Regions from separate parts of the Streptomyces sp. NPDC007896 genome, predicted to be linked through region 1. Evidence: riboswitches for the same ligand, from Rfam matches in the RefSeq annotation. Region 1 holds a riboswitch; each other region holds the start of a gene.

The links. A riboswitch is a leader RNA that binds a small molecule or an ion and turns the genes downstream of it on or off. The one in region 1 is predicted to bind thiamine pyrophosphate.
Region 2: it holds a riboswitch for thiamine pyrophosphate, as region 1 does, so the genes downstream of both, ACFZDJ_RS30265 (thiamine ABC transporter substrate-binding protein) here and ACFZDJ_RS43295 (cytosine permease) in region 1, are expected to answer to the same signal.
Region 3: it holds a riboswitch for thiamine pyrophosphate, as region 1 does, so the genes downstream of both, thiC (phosphomethylpyrimidine synthase ThiC) here and ACFZDJ_RS43295 (cytosine permease) in region 1, are expected to answer to the same signal.
Region 4: it holds a riboswitch for thiamine pyrophosphate, as region 1 does, so the genes downstream of both, thiO (glycine oxidase ThiO) here and ACFZDJ_RS43295 (cytosine permease) in region 1, are expected to answer to the same signal.

The regions. Positions count from the first base shown of each region.
Region 1 covers NZ_JBIBKX010000019.1:15,153-21,068, reverse strand. The annotation lists gene ACFZDJ_RS43315 (SCO0607 family lipoprotein) at 1-238, opposite strand, end outside; gene ACFZDJ_RS43310 (TetR/AcrR family transcriptional regulator) at 456-1,163, opposite strand; gene ACFZDJ_RS43305 (NAD(P)H-binding protein) at 1,253-2,116, shown strand; gene thiD (bifunctional hydroxymethylpyrimidine kinase/phosphomethylpyrimidine kinase) at 2,184-2,990, opposite strand; gene ACFZDJ_RS43295 (cytosine permease) at 3,034-4,437, opposite strand; TPP riboswitch at 4,427-4,521, opposite strand; gene ACFZDJ_RS43290 (iron-containing alcohol dehydrogenase) at 4,587-5,669, opposite strand; gene ACFZDJ_RS43285 (dioxygenase) at 5,684-5,916, opposite strand, start outside.
Region 2 covers NZ_JBIBKX010000010.1:145,558-151,473, forward strand. The annotation lists gene ACFZDJ_RS30260 (ABC transporter permease subunit) at 1-1,659, opposite strand, end outside; gene ACFZDJ_RS30265 (thiamine ABC transporter substrate-binding protein) at 1,635-2,747, opposite strand; TPP riboswitch at 2,827-2,945, opposite strand; gene rlmN (23S rRNA (adenine(2503)-C(2))-methyltransferase RlmN) at 3,037-4,143, opposite strand; gene ACFZDJ_RS30275 (DUF6928 family protein) at 4,351-5,109, shown strand; gene ACFZDJ_RS30280 (DUF6959 family protein) at 5,788-5,916, shown strand, end outside.
Region 3 covers NZ_JBIBKX010000002.1:37,319-43,234, forward strand. The annotation lists gene ACFZDJ_RS07785 (VWA domain-containing protein) at 1-164, opposite strand, end outside; gene thiC (phosphomethylpyrimidine synthase ThiC) at 258-2,069, opposite strand; TPP riboswitch at 2,062-2,239, opposite strand; gene ACFZDJ_RS07795 (YibE/F family protein) at 2,311-3,957, shown strand; gene ACFZDJ_RS07800 (SsgA family sporulation/cell division regulator) at 4,019-4,456, opposite strand; gene ACFZDJ_RS07805 (helix-turn-helix domain-containing protein) at 4,557-5,354, opposite strand; gene ACFZDJ_RS07810 (DUF5326 family protein) at 5,698-5,910, opposite strand.
Region 4 covers NZ_JBIBKX010000001.1:456,671-462,586, forward strand. The annotation lists gene thiE (thiamine phosphate synthase) at 1-134, opposite strand, end outside; gene ACFZDJ_RS02070 (Rv2175c family DNA-binding protein) at 267-638, opposite strand; gene ACFZDJ_RS02075 (NAD(P)/FAD-dependent oxidoreductase) at 720-1,958, opposite strand; TPP riboswitch at 2,140-2,251, shown strand; gene thiO (glycine oxidase ThiO) at 2,249-3,454, shown strand; gene thiS (sulfur carrier protein ThiS) at 3,451-3,651, shown strand; gene ACFZDJ_RS02090 (thiazole synthase) at 3,655-4,449, shown strand; gene pknB (Stk1 family PASTA domain-containing Ser/Thr kinase) at 4,707-5,916, shown strand, end outside.

The DNA of each region.
Region 1 (5,916 bases):
GGACCTTCCCTTCGGGATAGCGGACGTACCCCTTCGGCGGCTCGTCACCGTTGGACACGCAGGTGCTGCCGGTGCTGCCCACCGCCATGACCGGGTACTCGCCACCACCGCAGCTCGCGTCCTCGGTGGAGCAGCCGGTCAGCATCGCGAGGGTCACGCAGGCCAGCGCGAGGCCCAGGGCGGACCGCGCCGGGCCACTGCTGATCATGGACGACGGGCGGTGAACTCGGCTTGTCATACGCACGATGGCTCCCTTTGGACGGCTTGTGGGACCAGCCTGCGCGAGGCAAGGAAATCGATCATGAGTACGCGTACTCGGATGCGGTGGGCCGTCCTACCCGATTCCGCGTAGGCACGGGGGCGGCCGCCCCCGCCGACCGGGCCACACCAGGCCGAACCGGCCACCCTCAGTCCAGGTCGCTCCCAGGCCGAGCCACCCTCAGTCCGGGTCGCCCTCAGGCCTGGTCGGCGATTCGGTTGAGCCACTCCTCCATGAGGGCGCGCTCCGGCGCCGTCAGGGCGTCGGTCTGCGGGAGTACGGCCCGCAGGGTGACGGCGGCCGCGACAGGCCCGCGTGCGGGCGCGGCGGGGGCGTCCGTGGCGATCGCCGCGATGACCGCCTCGCGGGCGGTGCGGGACAGCTCCGGGTCGCGGCGGTCTTCGGGGGTGGCGATGAGCGTGAGCGTCGTACCGCAGCCGGCCGCGTGGACGAGGTCCGCGGCGCGGTCCTCGGGGACGCGCAGCCGGCCCGCCTCGGCGACGCGCCGTATGTGCTCGGCGAGGACCCCGAAGGCGGCGAGCGCCGCAGGCGAGGGCGTGCCGGGGCGGTACCGGCCGTACATCAGGGTGTACAGCGCCGGGTTGGCCAGGCCGAGGCCGACGTGCAGATCCCAGCCGGCGCGAAGGTCCTCGACCGGGTCATCGGTGGGTTTCCGCGCGGTCTTGCTGGTCAGGTACGCGGTGAAGCCGTGGGCGACGACCGCGTCGAGCAGGCCCTCTTTGTCGCCGAAGAGCCGGTAGATGGTCGGCGGCTGCACGCCCGCCGCGGCGCTCACCGCCCGGGTCGAGACCGCGTCCGGCCCGCCTTCGGCCAGCAGTCGGGCGGCGGCCGCGACGATGCGTTCACGGTGCCCGTCCGCCGCGGTGACGTCCTCACTCTCCATGATTCCGACGATAACAGAATCCTGTTACCGATGAGAATTTCCAGTGGTACCGTCATCACGTTATCGATGGAAACAGGGAAGAGGTTGTCATGATCATCGTCACCGGCGCCAACGGCGGACTCGGCCGGCTGATCACCGAGCGGCTGCTGGAGCGCGTCCCCTCCGAGCGGATCGGCGTCAGTGTGCGCGACCCGGAGAAGGCACGAGAGCTCGAAGACCGGGGCGTGCGCGTCCGCCAGGGCGACTTCGGCGACCCCGCGAGCCTCGCGGACGCCTTCGAGGGCGCCCAGCAGGTCCTCGTCGTGTCGACGGACAGCACCGGCGTGGATGCCGTCCACCACCACCGCACCGCCATCGAGGCCGCGGCGGCAGCCGGAGCCAAGCGCATCCTCTACACCAGCCACATGGGCTCGGACCCGTCCTCTCCCTTCGCTCCGATGCGCGACCACGCCTCCACCGAGGCGGCGCTCCGGGAGTCCGGGGTCCCGTTCACCTCGCTGCGCAACGGCTTCTACGCCTCCTCAGCCGTGATGCTGCTGGGCCACGCGCTCGAGACGGGCGAGCTGGCCGCGCCGGAGGACGGACCGGTCGCCTGGACGGCCCACGCCGACCTCGCCGAGGCGGCGGCGCTCGCGCTCACCGGTGCGGGCCTCGACGGGACGACACCCGCGCTCACCGGCCCCGAGTCGCTCGACCTGGCGGATATCGCGGCGATCGCCACGCGGCTCACCGGCCGCGAAGTCCGCCGAGTGGTCGTCTCCGACGCCGACTACCGCGCGAGCCTGCTCGCCCGCGGTCTGCCCGAGGCCGGCGCCGACCTGCTCCTCGGCCTGTTCGCCGCGAGCCGGCAGGGACGGTTCACGCCGGTCGACCCCACGCTGGGCCGCCTGCTCGGCCGCCCCACGACGGCCTTGGCGGACGTCCTGAAGACAACGATCACGCCGACCGGCTGACGTCCGGGTTCCCCGTCGGTCGCAGCGGACGACGGCCTCGTCCGCCGTGCGGACGCGCCCGCGGCGTTCAGGCGCGCGTCCGCCAGCCGTGGTCGACCGGTCCGAGGCCCGAGCCCAGGGCGAATCCCGCGGCGATCGCGCCGGTGACGTACTCCTTCGCCAGCCGCACCGCCTCCGGCACCGCCCGCCCCTGTGCCAGCCCCACCGCGATGGCCGAGGCCAGGGTGCAACCGGTGCCGTGCGTATGGCGGTTGTCGTGGCGCGGGGCCCGGAACCAGTGCTGTTCGGTGCCGTCGGTCAGCAGGTCGACGGCCTCGCCGGGCAGGTGGCCGCCCTTCACCAGGACCCAGCGGGGCCCGTACGACAGCAGTTGTTCCGCGGCCCGGCACATGTCCCGCTCACCGGTGGCCTTGATCCCGGTCAGCTCGGCGGTCTCGTCGAGATTCGGGGTGGCCACCGTCGCAAGGGGCAGCAGGGCGGTCCGTACGGCGTCCAGCGCGTCGTCCGCCAGCAGCCGGTCGCCGTGCTTGGAGACGCTCACCGGGTCCACCACCACGGGCACGCCGACGTCCGAGAGCAGTTTGGCGACGGTCTCGACGAGCAGGGGCGAGGCGAGCATGCCGGTCTTCACGGCCTGCACACCGATGTCGTCCACGACGCTGCGGTACTGCGCGCGCACCGCCTCGGCCGGAAGCTCCCAGGCTCCCTGTACGCCGAGGGAGTTCTGCGCGGTGACGGCTGTGAGCACGCTCATCCCGTGCGCGCCCAGCGCAAGCATGGTCTTCAGGTCGGCCTGGATGCCGGCGCCGCCCCCGGAGTCCGATCCGGCGATGGTCAGGACGCGGGGCGGGGCGGTCGGCTTGTTCGCGGGCATGGTGGGTGTCACTCCGTACGAAGGGGGTGAGAGGGGGGCGGGGTCAGCGGCGCAGGCGCAGCGGGACGTAGACCAGCAGGGCCGCGACGAACGCCACCCCGTAGGCGGTGTCGGCGCCGTGCAGGGCATGCGCGACGGGGCCGACGTACAGGCTGGTGCTCATGAACGGCACCGCGGCGGCGAAGGCGGCGACGAACGCCACGAGCGCGGGCCACCACGGACGCGGGCGGGCGCTCTCGGCGGCCAGGTCGACGGGTGCGCCGCCGCGGGCCCTGGCCCGGGCGAGCCAGTCGACGGCGACGATCGCGACGAACCCGGGAATCCAGTAGCCGACGAACAGCAGGACGTTCTGGAAGCGGGCCGTGGTGTCGGCGGCGTGCATCCACAGCACGAGCGGGAAGCCCAGGACGGCGGCCAGCGCGGCGGCGGCCGGGCGCGGCAGCCGTACGCCCATGGTCTGCAGGGCGAGCGAGCCGCTGTAGTCGTTCATGGCGTTGCTGCTCAGTGCGGCGAGGGCCACGGCGAGCAGCCCGAACGCGCCGAGGGCGCCCCCGCCGAGCAGGGTGTCGACCCCGCGGGCGGTCTGGTCGGTGAAGACGGCCGCGCCCCACAGTCCGAGCGCCTGGACGGCCACGAAGGACACGCTGACACCGGCCAGGGTGTACCAGAACATGCGCGGGCGGGACGCCGTGCGCGGCAGATAGCGGCTGAAGTCGCTCGCGTACGGGGCCCACGACAGCGCAAGGCTGAGCGCGATGGTGCAGGTCAGGACGAAGGCCCCGGCCCGGTCGGCGCCGTGGGCGGTTGCGGCGGGGGTGGTGTGGGCGCCGCTCAGGAGCTTCACGGTCAGGGCCACGAACGCGGCGGCGAGGGCGAAGGTCATCACGGTCTGGAGTCGGTGGATCGCCTCGTAGCCGAGGACGCCGAGCGCCCCCTGCGCCGCCATCATGACGAGCACACCCAGCCAGAACGGCCAGCCGCACAGCTGGGCCAGCGCGTCCCCGCCGAAGAGGCCGATCAGCGCGTCCCAGGCGATGGACGACAGCCACTGCAGGGCGCCGGGGACGACCACGGCCCGGCCGAACGCGAGGCGGGCGAGCGGCAGCTGTCCGGCGCCGGTCTGGCTCCCCCAGGTGCCGAGGTACGCGGTCGGTACCGCCCCGAGGAGGGTGCCCAGCACGACGGCGGCGAGCGCGGTGGAGAAGTCCAGGCCGAGCGCGATGCCGACGGTGCCGGTGAACACGCCGGTCATGGTCAGGTTGGGGGCGAACCACACGGTGAACAGACGGCCGGGGCCGCCGTAGCGGTGGTCCTCCGGGACCGGGGCGATTCCACGCGCCTCGACGTGCAGGTCCCCCGGGGCGGTGGGCATCCGCCCGTCGAAAACGCCCTGCGGGCCTCCGACGGCCACCTCGCCGCGAGCGTTACGGGCATACGGCAACGACATGAGACATCCCTCCGCCAGTCCTAACTGGTTCAGGTTCGACGGGTGTGATCTCAGCCCTCGTGCGGGGCACCCCGTGTCCGGTTCGGCGGTCAGGATAGCCCGGCGGGCGCGGTATGCCCCAGGGGGAGGGGTCCGCACGGCGCCGCGGCCTACTCGCCGACGCTCGGCTCCCCGCCCTCGTACGCCGCCGTCAGCAGCGCCAGCACACCCTCCACGGTGACCTCGCGCGGGTTCGGATACGTCTGTGCGACGGCCTGTTCGGCGGCCACCGCCAGGTCGGTCTCCTTGAGGCCGAGTTCGGCGAGACCGTGGGGGGCGCCGAGGCTTGCGGCCAGCGCCCGCAGGGCGTGCGGGACGTCGTCGGTGCCGCCCAGGGCGCGCGAGAGCGCGGTGATCGCCCGGGGCGCGGCGGGCGCGTTGTAGGCGAGGGCGTACGGGAGGACCACCGTGTGCGTCTCGGCGTGCGGCAGGCCGAAGGTGCCGCCGAGGACGTGGCACAGCTTGTGGTGCAGGCCCATGGTGGTGGCGCCGAGACAGGCGCCGCAGAGCCAGGCGCCGTAAAGGGCCCGGGCGCGCGCGTCGAGGTCGCCGGGGGCGGCGGCCACCAGCGGCAGGGCCTGTGTCATCGCCCGTACGCCCTCCTCGGCCATGAGCAAGACGAGGGGCGAGGCGTCGGGCGCGTAGAGGGCCTCGACGGCGTGGGCGAGCGCGTTGACGCCGCTGGTGACGGTGAGGGGCACGGGGAGCGAGAAGGTGAGCTCGGGGTCGTAGACGACGCTGCGGGGCTGGACGGCGGGGTCGCGTCCGGTGCGCTTGGCGCCGTGCTCGGTGAGTCCCCAGACCGGTGTCATCTCGGAGCCGGAGTAGGTGGAGGGCACGGCGATCAGGGGCAGGCCGGTGCGCAGCGCGATCGCCTTGCCGAGGCCGATCGCCGAGCCGCCACCGACCGCGACACACCCGTCGGCGCCGGACGCGCGCGCCGCCTCGACGGCCCGGTCGGCGACCTCGACGGGTACGTGCATCCGGGCCTCGGCGTGCAGCCCCGCGCAGGCCTCGCCCAGGGCGTCCGCGACCGCGCGTGCCGTGTCCTCGCCTCTGCTGCCGCAGACCACCAGCACCCTGCGCAGCCCGAGCCGGGCGGCCTCGTCGGGGGTCGCGGAGACGGCGGCGCCGGGCCGGAAGACGATCCGAGCGGGCCGGGTCTCGTACGAGAAGTCGAGCGGGGTGTTCATGTCGGTCATGGTGCTCATTCCGGTTCCAGTACGAGGTCGAAGCGGGCGTGGCGGAAGGGGTTCGGGACGCCGAACTCCCCCGCCAGGGACGGGTCGTCGGTCTCCGTGAAGTCCTGGACCAGGCTCTTCTTGACCGCGAACACCGCGTCGGAGTCGAGGTAGTCGCTGCCCGCGACGAAGATGTGCGTGGTGACCGGGGCGTGGCCCTCGGCCGAGGCGATGAAGTGGATGTGGGCGGGGCGGTAGG
Region 2 (5,916 bases), on a different contig from region 1:
CGCGCACACCACCATCAAGATCGTCGAAAGGGCCATCGCCTGGCCGTAGTTGAGGTCACCCGCACGCCCGAGGAGCCGGGCCACGGCAACCGGCAGGGTGGGGTTGTCGGGCCGCGCGATGAAGACCGTCGCCCCGAACTCGCCCAGCGACACGGCGAAGGCGAACCCCGCCGCGATCAGCAGCGCCCGCCGCACCATCGGCAGGTCGACCTCCCGCCACACCCGCCAGGGCGACGCTCCGAGGACGGCAGCGGCCTCCCGGAGCCGTCCGTCCACCGCCCGCAGCACCGGCAGCATGGTGCGTACGACGAAGGGGACGCCCACCAGTGCCTGCGCGAGCGGCACCAGGATCCAGGAGGAACGCAGATCCAGGGGCGGTTCGTCGAGCGCGATGAGGAAGCCGAACCCGACGGTCACGGCGGACACGCCGAGCGGCAGCATCAGCAGCGCGTCGAAACCCCGTACGAGACGCCCGGTCATGGGGGTCCCCCCGGTCGAGCGAAGCCGAGACTGGGGGAGGGTGAGCGCGGCGGCCGCCAGAGCGCCGATCACGACGGCGACGGCGGTGGCGGCGAGCGCGTACTCCAGCGAGTTGCCGATCGCCGCGATCGGTGCCACCAGGAAGATGCCGCTGTCGGCCGAGGTCAACGCCTTGTAGTACGCGAATCCGTAGCCGCCGGGTGCGTCCAGGGACCGCTGGACCAGTACCCCGAGCGGCAGGACGAGGAGAACGAGGATGCTCGCCAGGACCCCGCCCAGCAGCGCCCACTGACCGGCCCCGCGGGGGCGGCGCACGGTCACCTCCGGAGCCACCAGACGCAGGGCGGTCTCCCGGCGGCGTACGGTCCAGGCGTGCACGGCGAGGATCGCGCCGACCGCCACGAACTGGACGATCGTCAGCACCGCCGCGGTCGCGAGGTCGAAGATCTCCGAGGTCTGCCGGTAGATCTCGACCTCCAGGGTGGAGAAGGTCGGCCCGCCGAGGATCTGCACCACACCGAACGAGGTGAAGGTGAAGAGGAAGACCATCAGCGCGGCGGCGGCCACGGCCGGGCTCAGCGCCGGCAGCGTCACCTTGCGCCAGGCCGCGAACCGGGAGGCACCCAGCATCCGCGCGGCCTCCTCCTGACGCGGGTCGAGCTGCGCCCAGAGCCCGCCGACGGTTCGTACGACCACCGCGTAGTTGAAGAAGACGTGCGCGAGCAGAATCGCCCAGACGGTAGTGTCCAGCCGTACGCCCCACAGCTGGTCGAGGAGTCCGCCCCGGCCCACCAAAGCCAGGAACGCCGTACCGACCACGACCGTCGGCAGCACGAACGGGACCGTCACCACCGCGCGCAGCACCTGCTTGCCCCTGAAATCGAAGCGCGCGAAGACGTACGCGCCGGGGAGCGCGATCAGCAACGTGAGCGCCGTGGAGGCGAGCGCCTGCCAGGTGGTGAACCACAGGACGTGCCGGATGTCGGACTGCGCGAGCACCTCACCGATCCGTCCGAACCGCCAGGCCCCGTCGATCTTGAGGCCACGGGCGACGATCGCGGCGACGGGGTAGGCGAAGAAGACGGCGAAGAACGCGACGGGCAGGGCCATCAGCCCGATCCGCGTCGCGCTCTCCTTGCGGCTCCTCCGAGGCGCTACTTCAGTACGAGCGAGGTCCACGACTTGACCCACTGGTCACGGTTGTCGGCGATCTTGGCGGGCGCCAGGGTCTCGGGGTCCTTGGCCTGCGGGCCGAACTTCACGAACTCCTCGGGCACCTGGGCGGTCTCGCGGACCGGGTACACGAACATGTTCAGCGGCATGTCGTCCTGGAACTTGACGCTGATGAGGAAGTCGAGAAGCGCCTTGCCGCCCTTGGTGTTCTTCGCGTTGCTCAGCAGCCCCGCGTACTCGATCTGGCGGAAGCAGGTGCCGCTCGCGACCCCGGTCGGCGCGGTCTTCGGCTTCGGGTCGGCGTAAATCACCTCGGCGGGCGGGGAGGAGGCGTACGAGACGACCAGCGGCCGGTCGGCCTTGGCCTTCTTGCCTCCCGCGGACCCGGAGAATTCGTCGTTGTAGGCCTGCTCCCAGCCGTCGACCACCTTCACGCCGTTGGCCCTGAGCTTCTTCCAGTAGTCCTGCCACCCTCCCCCACTCTCGGCTTCGCTCGAGCGGGAGGTGCCCCCATCCCCGTACTTCGCGGCGGTCCCGAGCAGGAAGCCGAGGCCGGGCGAGGACGTGGACGCGTTCTCGGTGACGAGGAGGTTCTTGTACGCGGGCTTGATCAGGTCGTCGAACGAGGCGGGCGGGGCCAGCTTGTGCTTGCTGAAGTAGGCCTTGTCGTAGTTGACGCAGATGTCACCGGAGTCGATGGGCGTGACCCGGTGCTTGTCCTGGTCGATCCGGTACTGCTGGACGATCTGGTCGGAGCCCTTGGCCTCGTACGGCTGGAACAGCCCGTTGTCGAGCGCACGGGACAGCAGGGTGTTGTCGACGCCGAAGAAGACGTCGCCCTGGGGGTTGTCCTTGGTGAGGATGGCCTTGTTGACGGCCTGCCCGGCGTCGCCGTCCTTGAGGACCTTGACCTTGTACCCGGACTGCTTCTCGAAGTCCTGCAGCACGCTCTTCGACACGGCCCATGAGTCGTGGCTGACGAGCGTGACGGTCTTGGAGTCCCCGGCGCCGCCGCTGTCGGAGGACCCGCACGCGGACAGCGCGACGAGGCCCAGCCCGATGGCCACGGCCGTGGTCGTCCTCTTGATGCTCACTGAATTCCTCCTGGGATGACCAGGAAGAGACGCGGCCCTGCCCGGGATCCTCGGAAGGTTCCCGGGCAGGGCGCAACAGCTTGAGTGATGCCCGAACTTCCTACCCAGAATGACCTGGGCAAGGTTCAGAGGGTCTGCGGCCCACCGGTGCTCCGGCTACCGCACTCTCAGCGCTGTGGCGCTCCCCTGTCGGAATATGAAGATGTCGGAATACGAAATTGCGCTGACAGGAACTGACTGACACTGGCCGGCACTGAAAAGGCGCCGCCGGGCACTGCCGCCGATCAGACTATCGCTCGGTCGCGGCCAGCTGTCCGCATGCCCCGTCGATCTCCTGGCCCCGGGTGTCCCGGACGGTCACCGGCACCCCGTGAGCCGCGATCGCCTCGACGAACGCCTTCTCGTCCTCGGGCCGCGAGGCGGTCCACTTCGAACCCGGCGTCGGGTTCAGCGGGATGAGGTTGACGTGCACGGGCTTGCCCTTGAGTAGCCGCCCGAGCCGGTCACCACGCCATGCCTGGTCGTTGATGTCCCGGATGAGGGCGTACTCGATGGACAGCCGGCGCCCGGACTTGGCCGCGTACTCCCAGCCGGCGTCCAGCACCTCGCGCACCTTCCACCGCGTGTTGACGGGGACGAGGGTGTCGCGCAGCTCGTCGTCAGGCGCGTGCAGCGAGATGGCGAGACGGCACTTGAAGCCCTCGTCGGAGAACCGGTGGATGGCGGGCACCAGCCCGACCGTAGACACGGTGATCCCGCGCTGCGAGAGCCCGAGGCCGTCCGGCTCGGGGTCGGTGAGCGCGCGGATGGCGCCCACGACCCGCTTGTAGTTGGCGAGCGGCTCGCCCATGCCCATGAAGACGATGTTGCTCAGCCGCGCCGGGCCGCCCGGGATCTCGCCGTCCCGCAGGGCCCGCATCCCGTCCACGATCTGGTGCACGATCTCGCCCGTGGACAGGTTCCGGTCGAGCCCGGCCTGTCCGGTGGCGCAGAACGGGCAGTTCATCCCGCAGCCCGCCTGCGAGCTGATGCACATGGTCACCCGGTCCGGGTAGCGCATCAGCACGGACTCCACGAGCGTGCCGTCGAACAGGCGCCACAGGGTCTTGCGGGTGGTGTCCTGGTCGGTCGACAGATGCCGCACGACCGTCATCAGCTCGGGAAGCAGCGCCTCCTGGAGCTTGCCGCGCGCGGCGGCCGGGATGTCCGTCCACTCCGCGGGGTCGTGCGCGAACCGCGCGAAGTAGTGCTGCGAGAGCTGCTTGGCGCGAAACGGCTTCTCACCGATCGCGGCAACCGCCTCTTTGCGCTCGGCGGGCGTGAGGTCGGCGAGGTGCCGCGGCGGCTTCTTGGCTCCGCGGGGGGCGACGAATGTGAGTTCTCCGGGTGCAGGCATAACTCATCCAGTGTCGCAGATCAACTCCGCCAGCCCAGGCCAGAGCGGGGTGGGGGCGGTCACCCACGGGTGCCGACTGTCAGCGTTGGTCGGCCTCGCACGGCCCAGGGACGGCCCAGCGCGGCACTCGGTCGGACCTTCCTGGCGATATCAGTGCCGGTGGCTATGGTGCGACGACCATCGAGCGCGACTCATCGGGGAGGGGCCATGGGAGCCAAAACGGGACTGCTCATCTATGCCGACGGCGAGGTGCCGGGCCTGCTGCGACAGGTGAAGGCGGCAGACCTGCCGCGGACGTCCGAGATGATGCGGCGCCTTTACCCGGGCTGGGAGATCGAGCAGCTCTCAGGCTCGTCACTGGGAGGCGGCGTGTATCCCCCGAAAGACACGGCGTACGCCGCGAGCCGACCGGGCGTGGAGATCGTCTGCGACCAACGGGTAATGATCGACTTCCCGTCCCAGCTTCCCGAGCACCTCGTCGCGGCAAGCGCCGGCCGACGGCTCGTCCTGCACGCCATGCACAGTGTCGTCGACTGGCTCGCGTTCGCGGTGTGGGAGGACGGGCGCCTGGTCCGCTCCCTGAGTCTGTCGCCGGACAGCGGCATCATCGAGAACATCGGCGAACCGCTCCCCTTCGAGCTGCCCTACTGGGCCGGGGACCGTCCTGCGGACATCGTCCCCTGGCCGGACGAGGACGAAGAGCCGTACCCCCTGCCCTTCCACCCGTTGGACCTGGGCGAAGACGCCCTGCGCGCGCTCTGCGGCTTCGTCCAGGAGGGCCACCCCGAACCTGACGACATCGACGCATACGGCATCGACCTCCACGGATTCCACGTGCGGGACCCTCACGGGCCTGACCCTGCGGAGGAAGAAGCGAAGTTGAAAAGGATCACGGAAACCATGGGGCCGCCGCGCTTCTACACGCTGAGCCCCGATGGCCCGCTGATCGAGCGCGACGGCCCGTAGCCCACGGCCTCTTCGTCCCGAAGCAGCTTGGGCGGGCGTCTGACCTTGGGCCGCTATGCCTCTCGCCTGCCGCGATGGTCCACAAGCGTGCGCGCCTGTCCGGCGCTGTTCGTGGGCGTTGTCACGCAGTCAGACACGCACGCCGGGTCTAGGCACCGGCTCCGCTCAATCGACCTCAGTGCGCTGCAATGCCTCCCGAAGAGGTACGCCCAGTCGTACCGCGGCGATCCGTCTGACGCGCACTTCCACAGGTGTGCGCGGCCGGAACCCTGGACCACCACAGCCGCACGAATGAAAGGTCAGTCCCGCTTTCAGCACGACGCCGAGGGCCTTCCATCCGGCGGCGTCTCGGCGGCGTGGGACAGCGAGATCGTGCCCAGCATCGATCATGGCGGCACCGCAACGCGGGCAAGGCTGCTCACGCTCGTTTGGCCAGTCGCGTTTGAACGATGACCGGCGCGCAAGACACACGAAGTGGCGCTTGTAGTAGGCCATCCCATAGCGGCACATGTGCGCAGGGTATGAGGCGGAGCCTGCTGGTACCACCGCTTTGTAAGTTCGATCCATCAGCCGCCCTGGAGCTTTTAGGCCCTCGCTCGTCGGGCGCGTGCGGTTGCTCAAGGCTGCCTGTGTACGCCGTCGTTGATGTCAGCTGGTGATGTCAGGTTGGATGGTGCGATGGAGCGCGTTGAGGCAGAGCTGTTCACGGACGGTGGGAACAACGCTGTGGTGCGCCTGCCACCGCGTCGGTTCCCCGGCGTCTTGATCCAGGGTGACTCTCTCTCCGTCATCCGCAGCGAAGTTGCC
Region 3 (5,916 bases), on a different contig from region 1:
AAGACGAAGTCCCCGTCGTCCCGCACGCGTCCGCCCGGGCCGAGCAGCAGCGCCGAGGCATCCGCGTCCGGCGCACCGGCCCCTCCTCTCCAGCCGAGCACGGCCCGCACCGCCCCGGCGGCGACGGGAAGGTTGGCGCCCTTGCTCATGGATGTCGATGTCATGCGCCCAGTCTGCCGAGAGAACCCGGCCCGGGAGCCGTTCGTTGCGCCTGATTGCGCCGCGAACGGCTCCCGGCACGACTGCGTATGTGCGGCTCAGTCCGCGAGCGGCAGATAGACCCGGTTGCCCGCGGCGGCGAACTCCTTGGACTTCTGCGCCATGCCCTCCTCGATCTCGGCCTTCGTGCCTCCGTGCTCACGGCGGATGTCCTGCGAGATCTTCATGCTGCAGAACTTCGGGCCGCACATGGAGCAGAAGTGCGCCGTCTTGGCGGGTTCGGCCGGCAGGGTCTCGTCGTGGAACTCCCGCGCCGTGTCCGGGTCGAGGGCCAGGTTGAACTGGTCCTCCCACCGGAACTCGAAGCGGGCGTCGGACAGCGCGTCGTCCCATTCCTGCGCACCTGGGTGCCCCTTGGCGAGGTCGGCTGCGTGGGCGGCGATCTTGTAGGTGATGACGCCGGTCTTGACGTCGTCACGATTGGGCAGGCCCAAGTGCTCCTTGGGCGTGACATAGCAGAGCATGGCCGTGCCCCACCAGGCGATCATCGCGGCACCGATGCCGGAGGTGATGTGGTCGTACGCCGGCGCGACGTCCGTCGTCAGCGGGCCGAGCGTATAGAACGGAGCTTCATCACAGATCTCCTGCTGAAGGTCGATGTTCTCCTTGATCTTGTGCATCGGGACATGTCCCGGGCCCTCGATCATCGTCTGTACATGAAAACGCTTCGCGATCGTGTTGAGTTCCCCGAGCGTCCTCAACTCCGCGAACTGAGCCGCGTCGTTGGCGTCCGCGATCGACCCGGGCCGCAGCCCGTCGCCGAGCGAGTACGTGACGTCGTACGCCGCGAGGATCTCGCAGAGTTCCTCGAAGTTCTCGTAGAGGAACGATTCCTTGTGGTGCGCGAGGCACCAGGCCGCCATGATCGAGCCGCCGCGCGAGACGATGCCGGTCTTGCGGTTCGCGGTGAGCGGCACGTACGGCAGCCGCACGCCCGCGTGGACCGTCATGTAGTCCACGCCCTGCTCGGCCTGCTCAATGACCGTGTCCATGTAGATCTCCCAGGTCAGCTCCTCGGCGCGGCCGTCCACCTTCTCCAGAGCCTGGTAGAGCGGCACCGTGCCGATGGGGACGGGGGAGTTGCGCAGGACCCATTCCCGCGTGGTGTGGATATTGCGGCCGGTGGACAGGTCCATGACCGTGTCCGCGCCCCAGCGGGTCGCCCAGGTCATCTTCTCGACCTCCTCCTCGATGGAGGAGGTGACGGCGGAGTTGCCGATGTTGGCGTTGACCTTCACCAGGAACCGCTTGCCGATGATCATCGGCTCGATCTCCGGGTGGTTGACGTTCGCGGGCAGCACCGCGCGACCGGCGGCGATCTCCTCGCGTACGACCTCGGGGTCGACGTTCTCGCGGACCGCCACGAACTCCATCTCGGGCGTGATCTCGCCCCGCCGGGCGTACGCGAGCTGCGTGACCGCCTCTCCGGGACGACCTCGACGCGGCTGGCGCGGCCGACCCGGGAAGACCGCGTCGAGGTTGCGCAGGCCCCCGCGCGGCGAGGTGTGCTTGATTCCGTCGTCCTCGGGACGGACGGGACGGCCCGCATACTCCTCGGTGTCACCGCGGGCGATGATCCAGTTCTCGCGCAGCGGCGCGAGGCCCCTGCGTACGTCGGTGTCGACGATCGGATCGGTGTACGGGCCAGAGGTGTCGTACAGCGTGACGGACTGCCCGTTGGTGAGGTGCACTTGACGGACCGGCACCCGCAGATCGGGGCGCGAACCCCCGACGTATCCCTTGTGCCAGCCGATGGACTTCCCGGCCTCCCGCGGCTGTTCGCCCTCGGGCGCGGCAGGCGCCTCGCCGATCTGGCTGGAGGCAGGCGTGCGTACGTCCTTGTTGGTCATGAGACCTACTCCCTACGCCGGCATTACCCGGTAACAGGTTCGGCGGTCGACGCAGCGGATTCCGTCTGCCGACGTCCCTTGTGAAACATCACTCGTTCCACGTGAAACATCGCTAAGACGGAGGTCAGCGCCCTCTCAGCCCGGTGCTCCGAGCTCCCGCGTGTGCAAAGGTGACTCCACGCTAGCGTCATATCTGGCGCGGTGAACAGAGGGCCATCGCCGTTCTTGCGATGATCGGTCGGTGACCACAACGCAGCAGCCCCCGTTCCCGCCGTCCGAGCCGCCGCGCCGACGCGGTCCCGGAGACGGCTATGGACCTGGTTCCGGAGACGGCTATGGACCTGGTTCCGGAGACGGCTATGGACCTGGTTCCGGAGACGGCTATGGACCTGGTTCCGGAGACGGCCGCGTACGCGGGCCGGGCGGTGGCCCCGGTCCGGGGGGCGGGCATGGACACGGACCGGGTGCGGGACACGGGCACGGCCCCGGGAACGGGCACGGACATGGGTCCGGGCCTGGGAATGGGAATGGGAATGGACATGGGCCGGGGAATGGGCACGGACCTGGGGACGGGCACGGGTCTGGGCACTCGCACAGTCACAGCCATGGGCCCGCCACGCCCGTCTCCAAGCATCTGCGCAAGGTCATCGCGGCCATTCTGATCCCCTTCGCCGCCGCGGTCGTTGTGGGACTCGCGGTGCTCTGGCCCGGTGGCGCCCCGTCCCACGAGCGCACCGGCGTCGGCTTCGACCGGCAGACCCAGCAGGCCACGGTCACCAAGGTCGACAAGGTCAGCTGCAAGTCCGTGAACGCGTCGGGGGAGACCCCGACCGGCGACACATCCACCGCCGAGGGCTCCTCCGCGCAGCAACAGGCAACGGGCGACTGCAAAAAGGCGACGATCCGGATCGACACCGGCAAGGACAAGGGCCGTACGTTCACGGAGATCATCCAGCCCGACCAGTCACGGCAGTTGCACGAGGGCGAGAAGGTCGTGGCCGCGTACGAGCCCTCCGCGCCCAGGGACCTGCAGTACTCGGTCACCGATGTGAACCGGAAGTTCCCGATGGCGCTGCTCGCCGGGATCTTCGCGCTGGCCGTCGTGGTGGTGGGCCGGATGCGTGGTGTCATGGCGCTGGTCGCACTGGCCATCAGCTTCGTGATCCTGACCTTCTTCATCCTGCCCGCGATCCTGCAGGGCTCGAATCCGCTGGTCGTGGCCGTGATCGGGGCGAGCGCGATCATGCTGATCGCGCTCTACATGTGCCACGGCCTCTCGGCCCGTACATCGGTGGCGGTGCTCGGCACCCTGCTCTCCCTGGTGCTGATCGGCATCCTCGGCTCGGAGTTCATCGGCTGGGCGGCGCTGACCGGCAACACGGACGACAACACCGGTCTGATCCACGGCCTGTATCCGTCCATCGACATGAGCGGTCTGCTGCTCGCGGGCGTCATCATCGGTTCGCTCGGTGTGCTCGACGATGTGACGGTGACGCAGACCTCGGCGGTCTGGGAGCTGCACGACGCCAGCCCGACGATGGGCTGGCGCGATCTGTACCGCGCGGGCATCCGGATCGGCCGTGACCACATCGCATCGGTCGTCAACACGCTCGTCCTGGCGTACGCGGGTGCCGCGCTTCCCCTGCTGCTGCTCTTCTCGATCGCGCAGAGCAGTGTGGGCACGGTCGCCAACAGCGAACTGGTCGCCGAAGAGATCGTGCGCACCCTGGTCGGCTCGATCGGCCTGGTCGCCTCGGTGCCGGTGACCACACTGCTGGCCGCCCTGGTGGTCTCCGCGGACCGTCCGGCAGTCCCGGCCGCCGCCACGGAGCCTGTCGAGAGCAGGGCGCCGGCACGCGGCGGGAAGGGCCGTCGCCGCAAGCGCTGAAGCCTCCCCACGCCCGCGTCACCGGTGAGGAAGCGCAATCCACTTGGGGGTGCTGAGGGCTTCAGCCCGCGCTCTGCTCCTCCGCCAGGATGCGGTCCAGCGCCTCGTCGAGGTGGGCGTCGAAGTCCGCGAGGGAACGCTCCTGCCCCAGCGGCACCAGCTTGTCCGTGCGGTCGAGGAAGGCCACGAGCGGCGCCGCCCCGGACCGGAACAGCGCGTGGTCGCCACCCACCTGGAGCCGGATCAGCACCTCGCCGAACGCCTCCGGGTCGGCGGGCGCGATGTGCACATCCCCGTCACCGCACGGCCGTCCCACGCCGTCGATCAGCAACTCCCGCCCGAACGCCCAGGTCACGGGCGCGTCGCCGGGCAAGTGGAAGGTCAGCCGCACGGCGTAGGGATCACAGGTCTCGTATCGCAGCTCCACCGGAATGCGGAAAGAGAGCTCCTCCGAAACGAGGAAGCTCATCATGACCTCTGCCTGTACCGACTCGCGCATCGCCTACCCCGTCGTTTTGCCGTCGACCGGCCAGGAATCATCCCCCTGACTCTGCTGGAATATTGCTCAACGTGCACAAGAGATCACAAGGAGTGAGTTTTCAGATACTGATAGAGATCGCGAGTGTCCCCAGTAGCCTGCCGATCTCACCTTGCAATTGTCGCGCCGTGGGCAGCAGTCGATCGGCCTGGTGAAGTGGGAGAGAAAAGGCCATTGCGGCGGCAGTTGTGCCGACCGTGATGGGCAGGGCCGCACAGACCGTGCCCAGCGCGTACTCCTGGCGCTCGATGACGGGCTCCATCCGCCCCGTCCGCTCCAGCCGCCGCAGCAGACTGACGTTGTCACGCACCGTATAGGGAGTGATCGACTGCACGGGGTAGCGGTCGAGATGATCCCGGCGGGCCTTCTCGTCGAGCTGTGACAGCAGACACTGGCCGATCGCATGGGCGTGTCCGGTCTCCCTGAAGTCAGCCCACTCCTCCACCGCCGGATTCCCTGGGGTGTCGGCGACGCACATGACCTCGATCTCGCCGTCACGGTAGACCGCGTAGTACACGGGCGCACCGATCGAATCGCGCCACTGGGCGAGCGTCTCGCTCACCGCGCTGCGACGTTTCTGCTGCGCTCCGCTACTGCCCAACCGCTCGGCGGCCTCACCGAGGAAGAACAGCCCCCTGTCACGGCAGAGATAGCCCTCGTGGACCAGGGTCCGCAGCAGGTGGTAGGCCGTCGGCAGCGCGAGCCCGGCCTCCCGGGCGAGCTGCTTCGCGGGGGCTCCGTGCTGGCGCGCGGCAACGGCCTCCAGCAGACGCATCGCTCGCTGCACGGAGCCGATCAGGGTCGTGGGATGCGGCTCCGGCGATACGGCTTCCAGGGGAGGAGTGCGCGCATCCGGCAGGGGGGTACGCGCCTCTGCGGGCGAGGTGCGGGGTTGAGTGGGCGGGAGACGTGTCCCCGCGGAAGCGCTGGACCGCTGGAGGGGTGGGGCGGGTGATTGTGCGGGTGCGGTGTCGACCGTGGCCAAGGGGCACTCCCGAAGCGCGAGGGGAACCGCCCGTGCGGGGAATCACGGGAGGGGGCTGTGCGCTGCCCGCGGGGGGGGGCGTCCCCGCGTCGAATTCCGGACTGTAACCGCCCATCACCGCATGCAGACGGCCTCGCCGGAAAACTTCCCTCGGCCGAGGGAACCTTGAGTTCCCTTTCCCGACCTGCCCGTTACCCCTCGCTCACCCGGTTGTGTCTCACCAGTCGCTGCGCGACGACGAACTCGACATGAACTTCCGTACTACGTAGATCAATCCGCCGACGAGGGCGACGAAGACCAGGATCTTGAAAAGCAGGCCGATCAACACACTGAGCACGCTGACTATCACCGTGCCGAACACGACCAGAGCGATGACCGGCACCGCGATCCACTTCACCCACCACGGCATCCCGCTGAAGATCTCTCGCATCGCCCT
Region 4 (5,916 bases), on a different contig from region 1:
AGCTGCACGATGTCGACGCCGCCGGCCAGGACCGCGTCCAGGAACTCGGCGAGGTCGCCCTGGCGCTTGCGGGCGTCCGTGCAGAGGTAGACGCGGGCGTCGGCGAGGCGGGTGCGGGCGGCGTTCTCGGGCATGCGTGTATCCCCCGTGGTGCGGTGCGTACGGCTGTCGTAGGCACCCTACGGATGTGATGCGGTGCGTACGGACCGCGGCGGCCGGGGTGGTCCGGGGCCGGCCGTGGTCCGTACGCCGGACGGTCGGTCGAATCAGACGGCGAGCGCCTGGGCGCGGCGCTTCACCTCCGTGCCGCGATTCTCGCTCAGAGCCTGCGCGGGGGTGCCGGGCAGGCTCGGGTCGGGGGTGAAGAGCCACTCGAGCATCTCTTCGTCGGAGAAGCCGTCGTCCCGCAGGAGCGTCAAGGTGCCGGCCAGGCCCTTGACGACCTTCTGTTCGTTCCCGTCGATGAAGGCGGCGGGGACGTGCAGCGCGCGGTTCTCACCACGGCGTACGGCGATCAGCTGGCCCTCCTTGACCAGCTGCCGGACGCGGGTCACCTCGACGCCGAGCTGTTCGGCGATGTCGGGGAGGGTGAGCCAGGCGGGGACGAGAGCATCGATCTTTGCGTCAATCTCGGTCACGGGACAAGCCTGCCATCCCGGACTGACACTCGGTACCCGAGCGCCCCCCGGACCGCCGTCCGGGCGACGGAAACCGGGCGGTCATGCCGTGGCGTCCTTCAGAGGGCGGGACGGGTCGGCCAGGATGTCCGGGTTCATGGGCATGCCCGCCTCGATCAGGCGGCGGCCCTGGGCCAGATCACGGGGACGCCCCACGGCCAGGAGGGCGACGAGGCGGCTCTCGCGGAGCCAGCACACCGTCCAGGCCGCACCCGACGGGTCACCCCGCCAGATGGTCGTGTCGGCGGGGGCGTGATGGCCGACGTACTGGACGAAGCGGCCGAACTGCTCGGACCAGAAGTACGGGACCGGGTCGTACGCCACCGGGGCCTCGCCGATGATGTTCGCCGCGACCGTGCGCGGCGCCTGGAGGGCGTTGTCCCAGTGGTGGACGAGAAGGCGCTCCTCGTAGCGGCCCGACGGGAAGGAAGCACAGTCGCCGACCGCGTAGACGTCCGGCACGGAGGTACGCAGGTGGCTGTCGGCCACCACCTCCCGGTGGGCGCCGAGCTCGACGCCGGAACCGGCCAGCCAGGCGGTGGCGGGGCGCGCGCCGATGCCGACGACCACGGCGCCCGCCGGCACCCGCGAGCCGTCGTCGAGGACCACCGCACCGGGCTCGACGCGCTCCACGCGCGCGTGGGTGCGCAGCGACGCGCCGCTGTCCGCGTACCAGGCGGTCATCGGCGCGGCCACCTCCGCGGGCAGTGCCCCGGCCAGCGGCCGGTCGGCGGCCTCGACGACCGTGACCGCGCACCCGGCCTCACGCGCCGCCGTCGCGAACTCCGCGCCGATCCAGCCCGCCCCGACGACCACGATGTCGTGCTGCTGGGCGAGCACGGGGCGCAGTCGCTCGGCGTCGTCCAGCGTCCGCAGCAGATGGACGCCGGGGACGCCCTGTGCGCCGGGCAGCTGGATCGGTTCCGCGCCGGTCGCGAGGACCAGGACGTCGTACGGCACCGGTCCTGCCTCGGTGTCCAGCTCGTGGTCTGCGGGGCGCAGGCCCAGCGCCTCGCAGCCGAGTCGCAGTTCGATGCCCAGCGCCTCGAAGTCGATGTCGAAGGCGGAGCCCTCGGCCTTGCCGAGCAGCACCGCCTTGGACAGGGGTGGCCGGTCGTACGGCTGGTGCGGCTCGGCGCCGATCAGCGTCACGTCCCCGGTGAAACCCTGTTCCCGCAGGGCGACCGCCGTCTGCACGCCGGCCATGCCCGCGCCCACGATGACGACCCGCCGTGCCGTACGCCCCTGCGTCCGCACCTGTGCCCGCGTCTGCTCGCTCACCTGATCACCATAGACAACTGACAATCTGTCAGTCAGGGGACGTGCGCAGTGACCTGTTCCACAACGGATCCCGCCGTCCTTCTCTCGGTCCGCGAACCGGGTGCGCGTACGGACCCGCGAACGGGCCCCGGACGGAGGCTCCCTTACTGAGACATACGGCAGCGGGCTAGGGTGGCGAACGTAAAGCACTCGCGGGAGCCCGGACGCACCGGGCTGAGAGGGAGGCTGGCGGCCTCCGACCGTACGAACCTGATCCGGGTCATGCCGGCGAAGGGAGGGGCTGGACGCCCATGTCGCCTACGCGTACACCTGCACGTTCATCGGATGCGCCGTCATCGGACGCACGTACGTCGGACGTCCTCGTCATCGGGGGCGGGATCATCGGTCTCGTGACCGCCTGGCGGGCCGCGCAGCGCGGGTTCACCGTCGCGGTCGTGGACCCCGAGCCGGGCGGCGGGGCGGCACGGGTGGCCGCCGGAATGCTCGCCGCCGTCACCGAGCTGCACTACGGCGAGCAGACCCTGCTGGGCCTGAACCTCGCCTCCGCGCGCCGCTATCCCGACTTCGCCGCCGAACTCACCGAGGCGAGCGGCCAGGACCTCGGCTACCGCCGGTGCGGCACGCTGGCCGTCGCGCTGGACGCCGACGACCGCGCCCACCTGCGCGAACTGCATGCCTTGCAACACCGCTCGGGGCTCGAATCGGAGTGGCTCAGCGGCCGGGAGTGCCGCCGTCTGGAGCCGATGCTCGCGCCGGGCGTGCGCGGCGGGCTGCGGGTCGACGGAGACCACCAGATCGACCCGCGCCGGCTCGCGAAGGCCCTGGTCACGGCGTGCGAGCGGGCCGGAGTTGAGTTCCACCGGACGTGGGCGGAGCGCCTGACCGTCGTACGGGACCGGGCCGCCGGGGTCGTCACGACGGACGGTGAACAGCTGGTCGCGGGGCAGGTGGTGCTCGCCGCCGGAAGCCTCAGCGGGAAGCTCCCGGGCGTGCCCGCCGACGTACTGCCGCCCGTACGGCCCGTGAAGGGTCAGGTGCTGCGGCTGATGGTGCCGAAGCGGTACGCGCCGTTCCTGAGCCGCACCGTGCGGGCCGTGGTGCGCGGCAGCCAGGTCTATCTGGTGCCGCGGGAGAACGGTGAGCTCGTCGTGGGCGCCACCAGCGAAGAGCTGGGCTGGGACACGACGGTGACCGCGGGCGGGGTCTACGAGCTGCTGCGCGACGCCCATGAGCTGGTGCCGGGGATCACCGAGCTGCCGCTCACCGAGACGCGCGCGGGCCTGCGGCCGGGCTCGCCCGACAACGCGCCGCTGCTCGGCCCGACCGCGCTCGACGGGCTGCTGCTGGCCACCGGGCACTACCGCAACGGCGTCCTGCTCACGCCCGTCACCGGGGACGCCATGGCGCACGTCCTGACCACCGGCGAGCTTCCGGAAGAGGCCCGCCCCTTCGCCCCCGGGCGCTTCAGCACAGCACTCACGGAGCAGACCGTATGAACATCTTCGTCAACGGAGAGCGACGGCTCGTCGCCGCCGACACGGCCCTCGACACGCTCGTCGCCACCCTCACCGTCGCGCCCTCCGGCGTCGCCGCCGCGCTCAACGAAACCGTCGTCCCGCGCACGCAGTGGTCGTCCACGGCCCTCTCCGAGGGCGACCGCGTCGAAGTCCTCACCGCAGTCCAAGGAGGCTGAACCATGGCCGACGACCCGTTTGTCCTCGGAGGTACGTCCTTCTCGTCCCGGCTGATCATGGGTACGGGGGGTGCGCCCAGCCTCGACGTCCTGGAGCGGTCGCTCGTGGCGTCCGGCACGGAGCTGACGACGGTCGCGATGCGCCGGGTGAACCCCTCGGCGCACGGCTCGGTGCTGTCCGTGCTCGACAAGCTGGGCATCCGGGTGCTGCCGAACACGGCGGGGTGCTTCACCGCGGGCGAGGCCGTGCTGACCGCGCGGCTCGCGCGGGAGGCGCTCGGTACGGAGCTGATCAAGCTGGAGGTCATCGCCGACGAGCGGACCCTGCTGCCGGATCCGATCGAGTTGCTGGACGCCGCCGAGACGCTGGTCGACGACGGTTTCACCGTGCTGCCGTACACCAACGACGATCCTGTGCTCGCGCGGAAGCTGGAAGACGTGGGCTGCGCGGCGGTCATGCCGCTCGGGTCGCCCATCGGGTCCGGTCTCGGCATCCGCAACCCGCACAACTTCCAGCTGATCGTGGAGCACGCGCGTGTGCCGGTGATTCTGGACGCGGGGGCCGGTACGGCGTCGGACGCCGCGTTCGCGATGGAGCTGGGGTGTGCGGGCGTGATGCTGGCGTCGGCCGTGACCCGGGCGCAGGAGCCGGTGCTGATGGCCGAGGGCATGAAGCACGCGGTGGAAGCCGGGCGGCTTGCCTGGCGTGCGGGGCGGATTCCCCGGCGGCACTTCGCCTCCGCGTCGTCTCCTGCGGAGGGGCTGGCGCGGTTGGATCCTGAGCGTCCTGCTTTCTAGGCACCCGGCGCTGGTGTGTTTTTTCTCCCGCCCGCGCACCGCCCGTTTCCAGGCGGCTGGAAAGTGTGCGTCGCCCATGAGGGTGGAGCGCCGTTGGCGGCTGGGGGGTGGAGGGGCAGACTGCCTTACATTCCCTGTGCACGACATATGGACCGGATCGATCAAGCGTGCGAGATCCGTCACAGGTCGGCTGCAGTCCCGCTCCGGAATTGGCCGGAAGGGTGGGGGTGACAGTGGCGGCTCGTAGACTCGCCTGCGTGGATACGACCCTTCAGGACCCGCTTGTCGGGCAAGTGCTCGACGGCCGCTACCGCGTCGACGCACGGATCGCGGTCGGCGGGATGGCCACGGTCTACCGGGCCCTGGACACCCGCCTCGACCGCGTGCTCGCGCTCAAGGTGATGCACCCGACGCTGGCCGCCGACGGCTCGTTCGTCGAGCGGTTCATCCGGGAGGCCAAGTCGGTGGCCCGGCTCGCGCACCCCAACGTGGTGCAGGTCTTCGACCAGGGCGCGGACGGGTCGTACGTCTATCTGGCCATGGAGTACGTCGCCGGCTGCACCCTGCGCGACGTGCTGCGCGAGCGAGGGGCGCTGCAACCGCGGGCCGCCCTGGACGTCCTGGAGCCGGTGCTCGCCGCGCTCGGCGCCGCGCACCGCGCCGGGTTCGTGCACCGCGACATGAAGCCGGAGAACGTCCTGATAGGGGACGACGGCCGGGTCAAGGTGGCCGACTTCGGCCTCGTCCGGGCCGTGGACACCGTCACGAACACGACAGGGGCCGTACTCGGCACCGTGTCGTACCTCGCCCCCGAACAGATCGAGCACGGCACCGCGGACACCCGCGTCGACGTCTACGCCTGCGGGGTCGTCCTCTACGAGATGCTCACCGGCGGCAAGCCGCACTCCGGGGACTCCCCCGCCCAGGTGCTCTACCAGCACCTGCACGCGGATGTGCCGCCGCCCTCGGCCGCCGTGCCCTCCATGCCCCACGCCCTCGACGAGCTGGTCGCCGCGGCGACCGCCCGCAACCCCGAGGTGCGCCCGCACGACGCGGTGGTGCTGCTCGGCCAGGTCCTCCAGGCGCGGGCGGGCCTCACCGCCGAGCAGCTCGACGCCATACCCCCGCAGGCGCTCGCCGTGGGGCACGACAACGCGGGCGACCGTACGAGCGTGATCCCGCGCTCGCTCTCCGTGCCCCGCCTGCTGCCGGTGAACGAGGACTACGAGGACGGCGGCGGCGACGGCGGCGACCCGCTGAACCGGACCAGCCGGTTCGAGCAGACCAGCCCGTTCGAGTCCGGACCGCCCGCTCCCCCGCGGCGCGGCGCACGGCCCCGGCGCGGAATGTTCGCGATCATCGCCGCGGTCGTGCTGGTGCTCGGGCTCGGCGCGGGAGTCTGGTACATCAATTCCGGCCAGTTCACCAAGGTCCCGCTGCTGCTGGCGAAGACCGAGGCGCAGGCCA